Regions from separate parts of the Sutcliffiella sp. NC1 genome, predicted to be linked through region 2. Evidence: riboswitches for the same ligand, from Rfam matches in the RefSeq annotation. Region 2 holds a riboswitch; the other holds the start of a gene.
What was found. A riboswitch is a leader RNA that binds a small molecule or an ion and turns the genes downstream of it on or off. The one in region 2 is predicted to bind glycine.
Positions count from the first base shown of each region.

Region 1 (9,784 bases), 1.6 Mb from region 2:
AGTAGTACGTGAAATAATTGGCGTTTGTGTCGCGTGGAATCCAGATAGGGCACCACAAGTGATAGTAAAGAATAATAACGGTAAAATTGGCGCGTTATCAGGATGGAAGTTCGTTAAAGAGATTTCTGGAATTGGAGCACCTTTTACTATTAAACCAATACCTACTCCAACGGAACTTAACAATAGGATTGCACCAAAATAAGGATAAAAACGACCAATAATTTTATCAACTGGCATTAATGTAGCTAAAATATAATAAACGAATATTGCAGCAATGATAATACCTAGTGCAATCTTTCCGTCTGCTAAAACATGTAATAAACTAGCTGGTGTTGATACGAATACAGTACCAACTAATAAAAGTAAAAGGACAGCGAAAGCATTTACAACATGCTTCATTACTTTTCCTAAAAACTTACTAGCAAGTTCAGGAAGGTGGGCGCCACGGTTACGAATAGAAATCATTCCAGTTAAATAATCATGAACAGCACCAGCAAAAATACAGCCGACCACGATCCAAATAAATGCTACTGGTCCGTATAAAGCTCCCATAATAGGTCCAAATACAGGACCTGTTCCGGCAATGTTTAATAATTGTATCATTGAGTTTTTCGGTGTGCTCATCGGCACGTAGTCAACACCATCACCATTAACAAAAGCTGGTGTAGGGCGCTCTTCTTTAACGCCGAATACTTTTTCAACAAATTTTCCGTACGTAAAATATCCGATAATTAAAAGTACAATACATATTAAAAATGTATACATGAAAATTCCTCCCTTGTTATCTATCAAATGAATGAATGCGTTTACATTTAGTATAAATAAATAAGAGATAATAGGGAGGGATTTTGATTAACAGGTAGAAATATTAGTTTAATATGTTCAAAAATACAATTAACATGCAAAAAGTAATAAACAGATACGGCTTATATTTCTAACCTTTTTCTTAACGCTTTTACATAGTTTCTACTAACAGAAAGCTGCTCTTCTCGACCATCTAGCTCTAATTGGTATGCTCCATTAAACCACGGAGTCAACCTTGAAACATAGTGCAAGTTAACGAGGAAGCTTTTATGAATTCGAAAGAACCCAAACGTGACTAGTCTCGTTTCTAAGTCTTTTAATGGAGTCTTTGTTTCAAATTCTTTATTTTTTGTTACTATTTTTGTCAGTTTTTCTTCGCGAGATATATATAGTATCTCTTTAGGTTCAAGATAAAATATTTCTCCATCACATTCTACTGCTAGCTTTCCAGTAGGCCTGGAAACATCTTGTTTTTCAATAGAACGATAGTGTTGTTCCAATCGGTTAATCGTTTCCTTCAGCTGTTCTTCATCAAAAGGCTTAAGTAAATAATCCATTGCGTTAAATCGAAACGCTTCGACAGCGAATTGTGGATAAGCAGTTGCAAACACAATTAGTGGCGGCTTTTTGAGCTCCATTAACGATTTTGCTGCAGTCATCCCATCCATCTTAGGCATCTCAACATCTAGAAAGACTACATCTGGTTGATGTTGCATTGTTTTCATAATAGCACTCTCACCAGAATCTGCTTCGCCAACTATGTGAGTAGAAGGAAATAAGCTCAATAAATGTTTTAATTCCTCACGACTATATGGTTCATCATCGACTACGAGTATTTTAATTTTTTGGTCCACTATTTTGCACCTCCGCATAGGGAATAGAAAAAGAAATTTCCGTACCTTTATTTTCTTCACTTATAATTTTCAAAGCTGAATCATCACCATAACAAAATGTGAGACGGCGATTTACATTATATAAAGCAACTCCACTACCTGTAACAGACTCTATCGGTGTAGTACCAATTTCCTTTAATCGTTCTTTTGTCATTCCGTTGCCATTATCTTTTACTTCAACGATAACGTTATCCTTAACTCTTTCAATACATATAGAAACGTTATAGTCATTCTCTTTTTCCTTCATCCCATGCTTAATCGCATTTTCTACAAGTGGCTGAAGAGTAAGAGGAGGGATGAGAGATTGTAATGCTTCATCTTCTATTTTATATGAAACGGTAAGTTTATTCGAAAATCTAGTCGATTCTATCGCTAAATAAGCTTTCACATGTTTTAATTCTTGCTCAAGCGTTGTTTTAGTTTGTGTTGTTGCTGAAAGATTTTGCCGTAAAAAATGCGAGAGCGATACGAGTAACTTTCGAGCTTTGTCAGGATTAATGCGAACTAAAGATAAAATGGTGTTAAGTGTATTAAAAAGGAAATGTGGACTAATTTGTGCTTGTAACGCATTAATTTCTGCCTCTTTAGCAAGTTGATATGCCTTGTCCGCCTCCGCAACCTCGAGCTGATTACTTAACAGAGCACTTAATCCTGTAATAAGCTCCATGATGACAGGTGTAATTTCTTTTTGCGAGCCAAAATAAAATTTTAACGTTCCAATCGTTTTTCCACGCTGTTTTAATGGTGCGACTATTACAGCTCCTAATGGACAATGCGCTTCTCGACAATGAATTTGTTCTTTTGTTGCAACAATTATTTTACCTTGACGAATAGTATCTACTGTAATTTGAGTTTGGATGGGCATTTTTGCACGATGATGATCATCTCCATCTCCTACGTGAGCTAATATTTCCGTTGTATTCGTTATTGAAACTGCTTTTGCTTTTAATTCTTCGTGAATAATTTGACATACTGCTTGGGCCGAATGAAGGTGGAGTCCATTTTTTAAATGGGAAATCGTTTTATCGGCAATTCGTAACGTTTTTTGTGCTTGCATAGCTCCTGCCTTTTCTTCTTCGTTAATGACACTTTTTATAATCATAAGGAAAAGAGCACAACCAAGACCGTTCGCAATAATCATTGGAATCCCGATGATATTAACTAAAGTCCATGCCTGTTCAAATGGTCGGGCTAAGAGAAGAATTACTAGCATTTGAATACCTTCTGCAAAAGCTGCAATAATGAAGGCAGAACGTAATTTAACATGTTTATTTTTTCGATAAAAGTAACTGGAAAGTACTCCAGCGATAATTGTAGCAAAACCGCATGCAAAGGCAGTAAACCCACCTAACGTAAAACGATGTATTCCTGCAATAAGTCCAGCGCCTATACCAACTTTATATCCACCTAAGAGACCTGCTAACACAACACCAATTACCCGTGAATTTGCTATTGCTTCATCAGTAGAAAGATCGGAGGTCCAGCGGCTAAACTGTAAACTTTCCGTACTTAAACTTAAGCCTGTATAGGTTCCGATAATACCGAAGAAGCCGAAGAAAAGAATGGCAATGTATTGTTGCTTTCGATTTAGTTCATCTTGGTATATCATTCCTCTAAAAAAAGTGAATCGGGTTAGGATAAAGGCGATGGTTACGATAATTCCTAACCTTTCTACCATTGTAATTAATAGCTCGAACATAGGAAATCTCCTTTAATACTCTTCAATTATTTTAATAATAGTATAGCGGTTTTTATAGGTTATACAAATATCATAATCTGTATTTTTACAAGCGAAAAACCCTCACTTCCTACAAGTAGGGGTTAAAACTTATTCTTCTACAATTAACGAAATTGTCATTGTTGCATGTCCGATACCGCATAGTTTTGTACAAAGTCCTTTGTATTCACCAACTTCGTTTGCGGTATAAACTTCTGGAGCTCTTTCTGAAAGAATGAGCTTAGTCCCATGAAACTGTATACCGTGAGAAACGTTATTGTCAGTTTTTAAGGTGAATTTTACTGTTTCTCCTTTTTTTAGTACGATTTCCTCTGGTTCAAATCGAAAATCTTCGATGTCCGGTCCGGTATAACCTGTAATGGTTATCTCTCTATCTACTTCTACTATTTCGTCAGTTGTAATAGTATTAGACTGCCCACAACTGGATAAAATAAGAAGAAATAGAATAGTAGTAATAAAGAAAAGTTTTTTCATAATCGCAATGCCTCTCTAATAAATTTATTATGTTTATCACACACATTATAACGGAAAATAAGAGACGGTGTCGATTTTTAAAGGATGAAATATTTCTTATTTACGAACGACATCTGGATAAATTCAAGTTAATACGTTATAATTGTTCTTAATTAAGAACAATGAATAGAAAGAAAAAAAGAGGTGAACTATGTACGGATTATTTTTAAGTTTATTAATATTAAACGGCATAGATGGAGTTCTCACTTTTATTGGGTTGAAATTTAATATGATCGAAGAGGCCAATCCGCTTATGTCACTCCTATTCACCCACAATCCATATTTATTTTTAATTATAAAAATTACTCTATCTTTCCTTCTACTCATTTTTCTTATTAGAAAACAAATACCTAATACTAGGTTAGTAAAAATACTATCCATTTTTGCAATTGCTAGTTATTCATATGTAACTTGTCTCCATTTAGTTTGGATTTATTACTGGATTTAACATAAAAAAGGGTCCAAAAAATCAGTCGATACTCATTTTTTGGACAGCCCTGTTATTGTTTTTATTTAATAAAATTCGGTGTTAAGTAAAATAGCCCACCATTAATAATTTCTACTTCTATTTTTGGTTCATATTGTTCCTGTAATGCGATCATTTCCGTTTCGTATACTTCAGGCTTTTCCTCCAAATTCTCGTAAAAGTGATTGAGTAAATTCAAATCCTTTTGCCATCTTTCACGTGCCTCTTCTGCCCATGTATGATCATCGCTAGCAATAAACCCTCTTACGTAATGCTCCAATCTTGATAGCCCACTTTGCGGTTTAATGATTGGTGACATCGTAAAACAAAAGTCCGGAATTTTTGGAGTTACACTAATGTTTTTCATCTTTTCTTGGAATTGTTCGACAATTGCTCCGGAAATTAAATGGATGCCAAGAGATTTCAACATATCTTTTTTACGGTCACATTTATATGATATTTTCAAGTTTACATTTAACCAAGGGTGTAGTGCTAAATGTCCGTTAGGTGGGACTGTTTTTACATGTTCATAAAGACGAATGTAGTTACCTAATTTTCTCGTTGATTCAAAAATTTGACGAAGGCGAGGAGAGCCGAAATGAACGACATCTCCTTTAATATCATCAGGTGCTTCATTTTGATTCGTTATTAGCGTCAATTTCATTGGATTCGGAACGCCACCTGTTTTCTCTAAATAATGCCAGTAAAAGGGGCGATTCATTAATTCTTTATCCATTTCAATCGTCAGTTGCACGGTTAAATGGTGTTGCTCGTTTTCGATAATTTCGCAATTATTCGCAGTGAAATATCGTTCTAAATAATTATGAATCTCCTGCTGCTGCATGATTTAGTGACTCCTTTCGTAACTGATCGGCAAATTGGATTACCGATGATAAGTTTTCCATTTTAATTTTCATTTCTCCTTCAGACTTAGAGTTAAGAAGAATGTCTTCCATCTGATCTTCAAAATCTTTAATATCAAGCTTAGATAAAATTTCATCAAGCTCTCCAATAACCCGTTCGAATAGATGGATTTTTTCATATAATAGCTTTAAAATGTGTTCTTCCACGGTGTTTTTCGTTGCAAAGTTATAAATATGAACATCTTTTTCTTGCCCCAATCTGTGAATCCTACCAATTCGTTGCTCTAATCTCATCGGATTCCAAGGCAAGTCATAGTTAATAATATGGTTGCAAAATTGAAGGTTAATACCCTCACCACCAGCTTCGGTCGCAATTAATACTTGTACTCTGTTTTTAAAGAGCTCTTTCATCCAATCTTTTTTTCCTCGTTTAAATCCCCCGCGGAACGGTACAGACGTAATCCCATTTTGTTGAAGAAACCATTGTAAATAAAGCTGTGTTGCACGGTATTCCGTAAAAATAATAACTTTATCATCAATTTTTTGGATTAATTCTAATACTTTCTGAGCTTTAGAGTTTTCAGCTACTGCATCAATTTTTTCTTTTATATTATGAAGTACTGCTGGAACTTCATAATTTGGATCTTCTTTTGTCTTGCGCTCAACCATGTTTTTTAATGTGAAAAATACGGCTTCTCGACTACTACACGCTTCTCGCTGCAATGTCAAAATGGAAAATTGACTCGTAATAGGAAGTTCTTCATTATGCTTTAAATCACAAATTGTTTGATAAAGCTGTTGTTCTTGTTCGTTGAATTCTATTATGCAAGACTCCACATGTCGTTTTGGCCAATCAATACCTGTATCACCACGACGGTTTCGTATCATAACTTTATTCACTAGCTCTTTTAAATACTCATCATTTTCGAGTTTTCTCTCTTTCGCTTGGAATATTTCCTCAAAGTATTGTTCGCTTCCTAAATGTCCAGGCTTTAATAAAGAAACTAGGTTAAATATTTCTTCGACTTTATTTTGAATAGGTGTAGCTGTTAATAATAAACAAAACTTCTTTTTTAGCGCTTGCACAAACTCATAGTTTTTTGTTTTATTATTTTTTAGTTTATGAGCCTCATCAATAATGACCATATCGTATTGTTGTTCGAATATAATATCACGATGAGGGTTTCTTTTTGCGGTATCAATAGAAGAAACAACTACGTCACATTGTTCCCAAACATAGCTTTTTTTCTGGGCAATTGCAGGTATATAAAATTTTTGATTTAATTCAATCGCCCATTGCGAAACGAGTGATGCAGGTACTAATATTAGTACTTTTTTTACAAGGCCACGAATCATATATTCTTTTAGTACTAGACCAGCTTCAATCGTTTTGCCGAGCCCTACTTCATCAGCTAAAATTGCTTTTCCGTTCATTTCACCCACTACTTTTTTAGCTACTTCTAATTGATGGGGCAATGGAGTTAAGTTTGGTAAATAATTAGGAGCTTGTAACCCTTCAAACTGTTCAATCGCCATATGCTCCTCTGCTTCTAGTGCAAGCTGAAATAAATCAAAGTTCGACCAAGGACCATCATCCTCCATTCTTTTCATTAAATCTTCTTGCCAACTCGAGTCGAAGCTTATTTCTAAATTCATTGAAGAGCATCCTTTCTATATAAAAAATATTTTTTTACTGTAAATTTAATAATATGCTTATATGTAATCGTTTGCTTCGGAGAAAAGACGAACTTTATACTAGTAAAAAAATAAAAACGTTAAGGGATTTATTGTTGCCTTTTTATTAGTGTAAGTGGTAGGATAATAGTGAGTATTCGATAGAATGTTACAAATATTTATTTACTAATTTGATACATTCTATTATGACCCATTTTATCGTTAAATATGTAGCGAATGATGGCAAGGGGAGAGACTGTCAGTTTTAACAGCACCGAAGGAGCAAGCAAATTATTTGTGAATCTCTCAGGTAAAAAGACTCTTGCTGGACGCAACTCTGGAGAGCGTTCCATTATTAGGGAACCACCAAAGGGGAAAGCCTTTATTCGATACGAATAGGGTAAACTTTCAGGTGCAAGGACAGAGAACTCACTTTTACAAGGGGGGTTTCTGTCCTTTTTTGTTTTTATTAAAGAAACAAAAATCTCTATCAAATTGTTTAAAAAATGTAAATCTTTTAAAAATGTGAAGGGGGCCAAATCTGTGTCACAATTAAGTAGAACTCCAATATTTGACCTGTACAAAGAGTACGGAGGTAAGACAATCGATTTTGGCGGATGGGAATTGCCTGTCCAGTTTTCAAGTATTAAAGAAGAACACGAAGCGGTCCGTACGAAAGCTGGATTGTTCGATGTATCCCACATGGGCGAAATTGAAGTAAAAGGTACAGGAAGTCTTCGCTTTTTACAAAAAATGATGACAAATGACGTTTCCACAATGAAAGACGGTGGAGCGCAATATACAGCAATGTGCTATCCAAATGGTGGTACAGTAGATGATTTATTAATATATAAAAAGGCGGACAACGACTATTTACTAGTTGTTAATGCTGCGAATACAGATAAAGATTATGAATGGTTAATAGAACATATAACGGAAGATGTTGAAATAGTAAACATCTCTAGTAACGTTGCACAATTAGCACTTCAAGGTCCACTAGCAGAACAAACATTACAAAAGCTAACAGAGACTGATTTATCACAAATTAAGTTTTTTAAATTTATAGATGGTGTTAAAGTTGCTGGAGAAACTACATTAGTTTCTAGAACTGGCTATACAGGAGAAGACGGTTTTGAAATTTACTGTTCAAACGAGGCAGCTCCGAAACTATGGTCAGCTATTTTAGAAGCTGGTAAAGAATTGGGTGTACTTCCTATTGGTCTTGGTGCAAGAGATACACTTCGTTTTGAAGCAAATCTTGCTCTTTACGGTCAAGAATTATCAAAAGACATCACTCCAATTGAAGCAGGAGTTGGTTTTGCTGTTAAACCGAATAAAGAGGAAGATTTTCTCGGAAAAGCAGTTTTAAAAGAACAAAAAGAAAATGGTGCACCTCGTAAACTAGTTGGTATCGAAATGATCGATAAAGGAATTCCACGTCATGGCTATGAAGTATTTGTGGGTGATGAGAAAATTGGTGAAATCACTACCGGTACTCAATCACCAACATTAGGGAAAAATATTGGTTTAGCATTATTAAAAGCTGAATTCACAGAGCTTGGTCGTGAAGTAGAAGTACAAGTGAGAAAGAAACGTTTAAAAGCAGTGATTATAAAAACTCCATTTTATAAACGTCCGAAAAATTAAGGGGGAAGCTAACATGAAACATCGTTATTTACCGATGACAGAGACTGACCAAAAAGAAATGTTAGAAACAATTGGTGTTACATCAATTGATGAATTGTTTGCTGATATTCCAGAAAAAGTTCGATTTCAAGGAGAACTTAACATAAAAAAAGCAAAACCTGAAACGGAATTAATGAAGGAATTGCAGCAACTTGCAGATCAAAACAAAAACTTAAAGCAATATACATCATTTTTAGGTGCTGGTGTATACGACCATTACATGCCAGTTATTGTGGATCATGTTATTTCTCGTTCCGAGTTCTACACTGCTTATACGCCATACCAGCCTGAGATTTCTCAAGGTGAATTACAAGCCATTTTTGAATTCCAAACGATGATTTGTGAATTAACAGGAATGGAAGTAGCGAACTCTTCTATGTACGATGGAGCAACATCGTTGGCGGAAGCAGCAATGCTATCATGCGGTCAAACTCGAAAGAAAAAAGTATTAATTTCTAGCGCAGTTCATCCAGAATCGAAAGATGTTGTAAAATCGTACGCAAGTGGTCAATACGTAGAAGTAGTAGAGGTCCCTTCTGTTGACGGTGTAACAGACCTTGAATCTTTAAAAGAGTTAATGGATAGTGACGTGGCAGCAGTACTTGTTCAATATCCTAACTTCTTTGGACAAATCGAAAAACTGAAAGATATTGAAGAAATAGTACATGCAGAAAAAGCTATGTTCGTTGTTTCGTCTAACCCACTTTCTTTAGGTGCGTTAACACCTCCAGGTAAACTAGGGGCAGATATCGTTGTTGGAGATGCGCAACCATTCGGTATTCCAACACAATTCGGTGGACCACATTGTGGTTACTTTGCTGTAACATCTAAATTAATGAGAAAAGTACCTGGCCGTTTAGTAGGTCAAACAGTAGATGAAAAAGGTCAACGAGGCTTCGTATTAACATTACAAGCGCGTGAACAACATATTCGTCGAGATAAAGCGACTTCTAATATTTGTTCAAATCAAGCATTAAATGCACTAGCTGCATCTGTTGCGATGACAGCCCTTGGGAAACAAGGTGTAAAAGATATGGCTACCCAAAATATACAAAAAGCTCATTATGCGAAACAACAGCTTGAGCAGCGCGGTGTTCAAATAGCATTTTCGGGACCATTCTTCAACGAGTTTGTAGTGAGCTTAAAT
Region 1 is NZ_CP115153.1:3,369,707-3,379,490, reverse strand. Features, by position in the region: gene O1A01_RS17665 (carbon starvation CstA family protein) at 1-765, opposite strand, end outside; gene O1A01_RS17660 (LytR/AlgR family response regulator transcription factor) at 927-1,676, opposite strand; gene O1A01_RS17655 (sensor histidine kinase) at 1,642-3,396, opposite strand; gene O1A01_RS17650 (cytochrome c oxidase subunit II) at 3,526-3,909, opposite strand; gene O1A01_RS17645 (DUF5658 family protein) at 4,100-4,396, shown strand; gene O1A01_RS17640 (YqhG family protein) at 4,458-5,258, opposite strand; gene O1A01_RS17635 (DEAD/DEAH box helicase) at 5,236-6,933, opposite strand; glycine riboswitch at 7,189-7,283, shown strand; glycine riboswitch at 7,287-7,377, shown strand; gene gcvT (glycine cleavage system aminomethyltransferase GcvT) at 7,495-8,598, shown strand; gene gcvPA (aminomethyl-transferring glycine dehydrogenase subunit GcvPA) at 8,612-9,784, shown strand, end outside.
Region 1: linked by a shared signal. The riboswitch ahead of gcvT (glycine cleavage system aminomethyltransferase GcvT) and the one ahead of O1A01_RS09035 (alanine/glycine:cation symporter family protein) in region 2 are both predicted to bind glycine.

Region 2 (9,784 bases):
GAATTATCACTACCCGGAATTGTGAGGGTTTGCCCCACTCGAATTATATCAGACGTTAAGTTATTAGCGCTTCTAAGTGACTCTGTTGTTATCCCAAACTTTTTTGCAATAACAGATAAACTATCACCTGATACAACCGTATACGTTTTAGACTGCTGCGCGGGCGGAATTACCTGTGTAGGTTGCGATTTGGACACACTCACGATGGCAGGAATGATTAATGTTTGTCCTAGTCTTACCGAGTCATTTGTTAGACCGTTAGCTTCTCGAATAGCTGAAATAGTTGTTTTATAATCTCGAGCTAGAACAGATAAGTAATCACCAACTTCAACTTTATGAAAAGCGATTGGAATTATTAATTGTTGATTAACATGCAGAATATCGGAAGTTAAATTATTTCCTCTTTTAATATAATCAATCGTCGTACCAAACTTTCTTGCTATCGTCCAAAGTGTGTCGCCCGGAGCTACGATATAATGAACGGCTGATGAATCGGTTGCTTGACCATTCGGCTCGTTCGTTTGGGCGGATGCCGAATGTTTATTATCGAGAAGAGGTATTGACGTTGCGAGCAACCCTCCAACAATCACTTTAATAGCCGTTACTTTCATTGCAGGATATTTTTCTTTAATAATTTTAATAGCCGTTAAACGGATACTTTGTTGAGATTGAACATCCGTCCCAAGCTCATTTGCAAATTCAGTTAACTGGTCATCAAGATATAATACTAACGCATATTCGTCTGTATTAAGCTGTTGCAACTTGTAATGTTTTAGATTCATGTTGCCACCCCTTTTTAACTACGAATTTGTTATGTGAAAACCTTTTTATATTTTGTTTAAAACAGTATTCTTATACAGAAGAACGTGCACAAAAAATAAGTAGTGACCAGAGCAATAGGTCCGTTACGAACGGAACTTGTCGTGAATTAGAGACAGGAGAGCCAAGTTTATTAGGAATAAAATCCTAAAAAGCAAATTTTATGTTTGGGCGGTACAAAAAAACCGTCCACCTTCTAATGAAGATGAACGGGCTTATCGAAATTATTATTTTGAAAACACTCAACCTTAATTAGAACATCCTTCGTGCTTGGAGGTAAGATTTTTAGGTAGGTTTTCCAACGAGTTCCATAAATAGCTGTACTTTTTACCGAATAACCCGCAGATTTGTTCTAATAAAAAATTATTCTTGAGGCTGGACTTTGAAGGGAAGTCCTCTTAAAGCGGTATTTCACGCTTTCTCACTTCCACCGTTACTTCTTCCTCACAATATCGCACAAGTTCTATTAAGTTTTTCACTAATGCATGATGATAAATTTCACCGTTTTCCTTTGTGGAAACTGTTGGGTCGCCTACGACTCCAATATTCTTCGCTCCTTCACGATATGTACCAACATCGCTTGGGACAAAAACGGTATCACCTTCAACGAACGGATCATGCTGTAAGAATGGGTGTTTGTTGTGTACATTCTTTACAGCTTTTGAAGGATCACATAAGTCTGGGTACAAATAGTACATATGTGATGTTTCCATCTCTGCAGCATGGCCTACCCCACCAGGTTCGGATACCTTGATTTCTCTAGCAATTTGATCTGCTATATAGAATGGATCAGCTATTGCTAGAAAGGCACCCGTTTCATTTCGAAGCTTTGTAATCGCAATTTTTAGTGGTGGTAGATTTGCTTCACGGTGACCATTTAAAATAATGATTTTTTCGAAGCCATGGTAGACAAGGCTTTTGCAAATATCGTACACAAGATTTGTTAATGTTTCTGGACGTAACGTTATCGTTCCTGGAAACGCCATATGATGGGGCGCCCAGCCAACCCAGTTCGGTGGAGCAACTAATGTATTTGTTTTTTGCCCCACTTCTTCTGCTACCCGAAGCGCCACAAAGGAGTCGGTTCCGAGTGGTAAATGCTTTGCGTGTTGTTCGACACTTCCAACTGGAACAATTATCGTCTTTTTATTTTGTAAATAACCTTCTACATCTTCCCATTTATTTTCTTGTAACCAAACACTTTTCATCTTTCTCATCTCCTGTTAGTCTTTTGTGATGTTTTCCATGTCCCTTTCATCTAAGTACTCCCAACGGCTTCTTGAATAAAAGAAATAAAATGCCGTGATTAGTACCAACCAACTTATTCCAATTAACAATGGAATTGGCTGGATATATGTTAAAATCCAGAATGATGCAATCGCCGCAACAATCGCGAGCACCGGAATGTTTTTTATATTTACCGGGTAACGAAATAATGGTTTTAAATGGGGTTGTTTTACCCTTACAACAATAAGTGCAATGTTCATTAGCCCCATCATGAGCCAGTTGGCAAATACGGCTGCACCGACCGCTATAGAGATGGCTTGCCCGTATCCCATTGTACTCATGAGAGTGGTGCCTAACGCAATAATTCCAGTAAACACAGTTGCTGCTACAGGAACGTGTGTCTTCGGATTTACTTTTCCTAAAAAGCCAGGAACAGCTTTCTCCCTTGCAGCTGCGAATATCATTCTCGACGATCCTAATAAACAGCCAACTGTTGATGTTCCAGTAGCAGTAAGTGCTGCAATGGCAATTAATACGGCACCAACTCCAGGTAACACTGTTTCAACTGCGAGTGATAATGGTGCTGTTGATGCAGCTAATGCACTTGGGTCTGCTGCAGATACAACTCCAAATCCTGTCAAACAATATAAAACAACTACTGTCACTAGTGCAGACACTTGCGCTAAAGGAAGATTCCGTCTTGGTTTTTTCGCTTCCTCACCAAGAGTTAACACAGCCTCTACTTGCATTTGTCCAAAAGCAATTAATGCAGTTGCTGCAAAAACACCAGTCCATCCATTTGGTAAAAAGTCGCTGTGCATGAATGGGCCTGTTGGATTGTGGAAAATAGTAATAATCGCAATCGCAAATAAAGCAATCACCTGAATAATAGAGAAAATCGTATTAACTTTACCAGTAGTTTTAATTCCAATTAGCAATAATCCCGTAATAGCGATTGACACTACTGGCGCAACTAGCGTTGGTGATAGTGACGGGAAAAGAAAATTAAAATAACCTGCAAAACCTAGGTTTACTGCCCCTGCTGCAAATGCAAAGGATAAGAAGTAAAGACCTGAACACCATAATGCCATTAGTCTACCTAAATCCTTATGTATCGGGGTGAAAGCAAACTTAGAGTATGCATAGGACGCACCCTCATATGGCCAATTTGAAGCTAGTTCTGCGTAACTCAAACTTGAAAGAATTGCAATAACACCTGCAATTAAAAAAGCCACAAACAACGCAGGTCCTGCTTGTGCAACTGCCGGACCGATAACCGTGAAAATTCCTCCCCCGATTAACGCTCCAACACCAACACTCCATAAGTCAACAAAACCTAATCCTCTACTGAGCTTACCAGTTCCTGTAACAGGATGATTCGTAGATGTTTGTAGATTCATAAACCCTACCTCCATTTCATTATGTGAAATAATTGTTTCATAATTAAAAATATTGTTCTTATTGTACACTATCATTTACTAAATTTCATTCAATTTTTAAAATTTTCTATAAAAACAAATAAAAACAGGCTACCCTATCTGGACAACCTGTAACGTGGATTTATTAATGTAACTTTTCATGTATGTTCCTGGCACAGTCTTTTAATCTAGCAACATGTGATTCTAACTGATTGTTAAATTCACGGTCAATACCAATCACACTTAATGCAGCCATTACATTGTTATTAATATCAAAAATTGGCACAGCAATCGCAGCTGTTCCTTCATGTAACTCTCCCTTACTAACTGCATAACCTTTTTCTCTTATATCTCCTAGTTCAGAAAAAATCATGTCGTAATTTATTTTGGTGTGTGGGGTGAACGGCGTATACGTATAACTATCTAAAATAGCCTTTTGCTCTTCGTCTCGGATAAACGCTAATAAAACCCGTGGACAGGCCGCTGCATATAAGGGAACTCTTCTCCCTACCTGCGGAAAGACACGAAATGCCGATAAAGCTTCAAATTGTTCAATATAGACGGCTTCGTTTCCATCCCGGATAGCTAATTGAACCGATAAACCGGTTTCATTTCGAAGCAATAGCATTTCTTGTTTGGCTAGCTCCCGAATATCAAAATGGCTGTTTACAATTTGACTTTTTTCTAAAAAGGCCATACCAAGCTGGAACTTCAATTGTCCGTCCTGATTGACTCGTTTTATATATCTAAACTTTTCAAGTGAGGAAATCATGCGGAAGACTGTTGGCTTTGAGAACCCCAACTTTTTCGAAAGCTCGTCCAATGTTAAAGATGGATTTTTTAAATCAAAGCATTCAATAACTTGTAATGCTTTTTCTACACTACCATTCTTACTCGCTACCTCTCTCATCTGCATATCTCCTTCGACTGAATGTACCTTTACTACTATCAGTTTAACAAGAAAAAGTAATGTCTGTCACTATTAATCGAAGGAGAGTAACTTGTAGGGACTATGGAAGAAAAGGCCATGATAGTCTGTTTCGGTTAATCCATAATCTCTAATACACCTAACTTCATGAATCATAAACTTATTTCCAAACTCTTTTTAACTGCAAAAATTCTTGTGCATATCCCAAAACTGATATGGGGGACATAAACATTTGATACGTTAATACATACGCAAAGAAACCAAATATATTTTTTCTAATCTTTAACCCTAACTTATCAAATACTTTTCGTTGATAATGATACATTGTATAGTTCGTTAATAGTGCTAACGGTAAAACAAAAAGTATCGTCGCACCAACGATATAGTAATAGCCAAAAAAGGCCAATATCAGCCCTGGAATCCAAACAAAGGTGTATACAACATCTAAGTAAGGGAAAATAAGATTTGTTCCGGTAAGGTACTTTGTGAATATAGAGGGTTGATTCCAAGGTTTTACTCTTTTAAAAGCTTCTATCATTCCTCTTGCCCATCTACTTCTTTGTCTTACGAAATGAACTAATGTTTCAGGAACATCTGTAAATGCAACTGCAAGAGGCTCAAAATATACTTTACAATTAATTTGTAACATCTGCCACGTTAGCACGATATCTTCCCCTATTGCATCATCCCAACCTCCGAGTTTTTCAAGGGCTTCCCTTTTATACAAACTAAATGCTCCTTGGGCTACTAATGTTCCTTGGTAAAATCCTTGTAGTCTTTTTATTGAAGCAATACCTAAAAAATAATCCCATTCCTGAATTCTAGTCCAAAAATTTTTACGACTATTTCGAACAAGTACAGAACCTGCAACAGCGCAAATTTCGTTTGGAGCTGATAATAATCTACTTACTAGTAACCGAACAGCTGGTTTCGTTAAGATAGTGTCTGCATCAAGAGTAATAATTAAAGGGGTATCAACCATGGCTAATGCTCGGTTAAGAGCAAAATTTTTACCCGGTTTTTCTTCATATATAACCTTTAAATCAAGATTATATTCCTGACCCGCTTTTAATGCCACACTACTAGTTAGGTCTTTCGATGCATTATCAATTACAATAATGTTCATATCTCCTTTATAATCTTGTTTAGCAATATGACGTATGGTATCACTAATTCCCTTTTCCTCATTTTTACAGGAAATAAAAATGGAAACGGGCTCTGTTGGATCGTGTACCTTAAATTTTGGTTGATTATCAAAGAAAAGACTAAATACCAAAAATGCATTTAAATATCCAGGTAAATAGGCAATTCCAGCGATTATTATAATCGAAGGAATTATTCCAATTACTTGTCCTAATTCTTTTATCCAAGGTAAAGAAATAAAAACCGAAAATAAGAACCACAAAAAAGCGAATACATGGCAATACCAGAACTTCCTAACAACTGGAATATAATAGTTTTTTTTAGTTTCCATCCCAAATCACCTATTAATAGTTTCACCAAAGGGGATGTTTTTATCATTAATAATTTATGAACACGAAAACAGGAAACTTTAAATAGGTAGGGGTTACTTTTTATGCTAGAGGCCTGAACAACACCTTTTTTAATAATAAGCTTAAAGTTAAATGAAAACCGCCCCATTAACCACAGGGCGGCTTTCTTCTATTATGATACTTTCTGTTCTTCTTTTTTATCCTCAGTTTGTTCATACCCATCAGCCCAAAAGTCTGCGTTTTTAATTCCTAGTTTCGTAGAATTAAAGGTTGGGTCGAGGCCTTGTTTTTTCTGTCTTTCATAGTCTTTTAACGCTAGTAAAGCTGGTTTAGATAGCAATAGAATGGCGATTAAGTTGAGCCATACCATTATTCCAAGACCGATATCCCCGAGTGTCCAAGCTAAACCTGATTCTTTTACAGTACCGTAATAAGTCGCGGCAAGAAGGACTAGTTTTAAAATGGTAGACGCGATTTTGCTAAATCTTTGATTAACAAGATAGGCAAGATTCGTTTCCGCTATATAGTAATACGCCATAATCGTAGTGAAGGCGAAGAAAAATAGTGCGATTGCGATAAATGGTGAACCGAATGTAGGGAAGACAGATTCTACTGCTACTTGCGTGTAGCCTGTCCCTTCTTCTACGCCAGTAATGTTTTGTACAACATATTCTCCCGTTCCTTCGTCCATCGTGTTGTATGCGCCTGTGAATAAAATCATCAAAGCGGTGGATGTACAAACTAGGAAGATTCCGATATAAATAGAAAAAGCTTGTACCAGTCCTTGTTTAACAGGGTGAGAAACTTCCGCAGCAGCTGCTGTGTGAGCACCTGTTCCTTGCCCGGCTTCGCTCGCATAAAGACCACGTTTTACTCCCCATGCAATCGCAGAACCGATTATTCCGCCGAATATCGTATCAGCACCAAAGGCACTTGAAAAGATTAAGGAAAACACTTCTGGAACCTTGCTTATGTTAACGATAATAATTGAAAGTGTGACTAATATATACCCCATCCCCATAAACGGAATGACAACTTGGGTAACATTCGCGATACGTTTAATTCCACCGAATATAATTAAACCTAATATAATAATGAGAACAATCCCAGTAACCTTCTTATCAATCGAAAAGGCATTGTCAATCGCAATCCCGATCGAGTTCGATTGCACCCCAGGCATCAGGATGGCCATCGCGATTAAACTTGCGATGGAAAAAATAACAGCATACCATTTCCAACCTAGACCTTTTTCAATATAATAAGCAGGACCGCCACGGTATTCTCCGTCTTTTTTTTCTTTATAAATTTGCGCTAGCGTTGACTCGACGAACGCGGACGCTGCACCGACAAAGGCAATGACCCACATCCAGAAAACTGCTCCTGGACCTCCGTAGAAAATCGCCATTGCAGTTCCTGAAATGTTACCAACCCCAATACGGGCTGATAATGCTAAAGATAATGCCTGGAAGGAAGATACTCCTTCAGCTGAGCTTTTTCCGTTAAATAATAGTTTTCCCATTTCTTTCACGTGACGAATTTGTAGGAAATTACTACGAACTGTAAAATACAATCCTACAGCCACACAAAAGATGATCAACGGCGCACCCCATAATACATCATTGAGGTTTTTCATTAGTTGTTCCAACATACAATATTCTCTCCTTTTTTGTACAAGCAAAAAAGGACAGTAAGATGCCTTGTGACTTCACCCTGCTCTGTCCTTATACCTGAAAGTTTGACTTTATTGATAAAACAATAAAGCTTTCCCCTTTGGTGGTGTACTTCTTACACGCTCTCCAGAGGCGCGTCCAGTTGTGGTCCTTCTACCTGAGAGATTGGTTTCAAGGGTATTTTTTGAAACTTGCTCCTTCGGTGGCTTCGATTGCTCTCTCCCATAACTTTCATCCGCTTATTTTTTTATATGAAAGAATATTACTATCATTAGCATTACTTTGCAAATATAATTTTAGTATTTTATAAAAATAATAGAATTAACAAATGATCTAGTTTATGGAACATAGCAAGTTGCTGCTTAGCTACTACCCCTTCTACCGGGTATCGCCGACCATTGATAACGATTAGCTCATGAAAATTGTCTGGAAGTAAATGAAGCGACAAAAAAATTAGTCACACATACTATGACATTTCTATTTTTTTAGATATAATTACTTTCGTACTATTTAATAAAGGTGGTCACCATGACAAAGTGCCTAGACGGTGTATATTCTATTATTCTATACGAATTAACTAAACTAGTTGATGAGTATTATCGTTGCCCTGACCCTTGCATTAGGAATGAAATATATAAAGATATTCTTCTTTTAAGTGAAGCTGTTAACCAAGACTATTAGTTTTGGTTTTCTTTTTTGCTTGGCGTTTTAATTTTACATACTATTAATCTACTTCACTTTTTCATAGATAAATGTTGATTTATATGCCAACATACTTCCATGCCCTATCATTCACTCTAGTAAATGCATACTCTATCTTATGAAAATAAGGGAGGTTAAAAAATATGCAAGAAAATATCATCAATACTATTAGACAGTCTTTACTAGATAGTCTTTCTACTCTCACTCCTGGACATTATATTACGATCGTGGATGAAGAAGGCAGAACAAGGACATCTAGAGCTAGTGAAGAGATTTTACACCCAGGAGAAATTGGTGTTGTGTTTTGCTTACCTATTATAGGAGCGCCAACGAGAAGATTACCCGACGTCAATTTAGGACGAAACCAATACGTTAGGGCTTTTTGTGGATTAACGACAATTGATGTATTCTGTAGTCAAAGAATAAGTGGTCCTCCGACACGAACGGTTTCGATGAGAACAGGGGAGTTTTTCGTTATTACTTGTGAACGGTAAATAAGATTATACAAAAAACAGGAGGCTAGCATTCGCCTCCTGTTTTTTTAGACATGTAATCTAAATTACTCCGCTAACCACCAGTTTTTTATGTTATAAAAACCGTTACTTGGGTGAAACTCAAATCCTCCTAAGTTAATTGGTAGTGCATAATGTACGTTTGGATAGTATAAAAATGTATACGGTTGGTCTTCCGAGATTTGTTGGTATAGTTCGTGTAAAACTTCCAATCTTTTTTCATCATCTAAGATTTTTACGTTTTCCTCTAGTAATTGATCAACCTCTGGATTACTGTGTTGTGTATAGTTCAACCCTTGTTCTCTATGTTTGGAGTGGAAGTAATCCGTTTGATCTGGGTCTACCCCTAAACTCCATCCATTAATACATGCATCGTACTCATGTGCCATGTTTGCACTTACAAATGCGCTCCACTCGAGCACTTTAATGTTCACTTCAATACCAACTTCTTTTAATTGTTCTTGCGCAATTACCGCGATTTGTTCACGGGCTTTATTACCTTGGTTCACATTTAGTGTGAATTCGAATTTCTCTCCATCTTTATCAAGAATGCCATCTCCATCTGTATCTTCCCAACCCGCTTCCGCCAACAGAGCTTTAGCTGCTTCTAGGTCGTAATCAAATACAGGTACATCTTCCGTGTAAGACCAACTAACTGGACTTGCTGTAGAATTCGCTAGCTGACCATCACCTTCTAACACACTTTCAACAATTACTTCTCTATTCAAAGCGTGGGTTAATGCTTGACGAACTTTTTTATCTTGAAATAACGGATTTTTTTGATTCCAGCCGATATACGTATACGACAATCCAAGGCCAGATTGCAACTGAATGAGTCCTTGCGCTTCTAAATCTTGTGCAAGCATAAGGTCTTCTGATTGAACAGCAATGTGATGAATATCTCCTGTTTGCAGTTGAACCATTAACGAGTTCGCATCTGGAACAATTTTGTAAACGATAGAATCAAAATTAGGGCGACCGTCGTAATAGTCTTCATTTGCTTCTACTTTTATGT
Region 2 is NZ_CP115153.1:1,759,801-1,769,584, reverse strand. Features, by position in the region: gene O1A01_RS09060 (LysM peptidoglycan-binding domain-containing protein) at 1-782, opposite strand, end outside; gene O1A01_RS09055 (creatininase family protein) at 1,218-2,027, opposite strand; gene O1A01_RS09050 (APC family permease) at 2,043-3,446, opposite strand; gene O1A01_RS09045 (IclR family transcriptional regulator) at 3,610-4,374, opposite strand; gene O1A01_RS09040 (glycosyltransferase family 2 protein) at 4,553-5,866, opposite strand; gene O1A01_RS09035 (alanine/glycine:cation symporter family protein) at 6,058-7,533, opposite strand; glycine riboswitch at 7,599-7,687, opposite strand; glycine riboswitch at 7,691-7,790, opposite strand; gene O1A01_RS09030 (hypothetical protein) at 8,084-8,236, shown strand; gene O1A01_RS09025 (hypothetical protein) at 8,401-8,751, shown strand; gene O1A01_RS09020 (peptide-binding protein) at 8,817-9,784, opposite strand, start outside.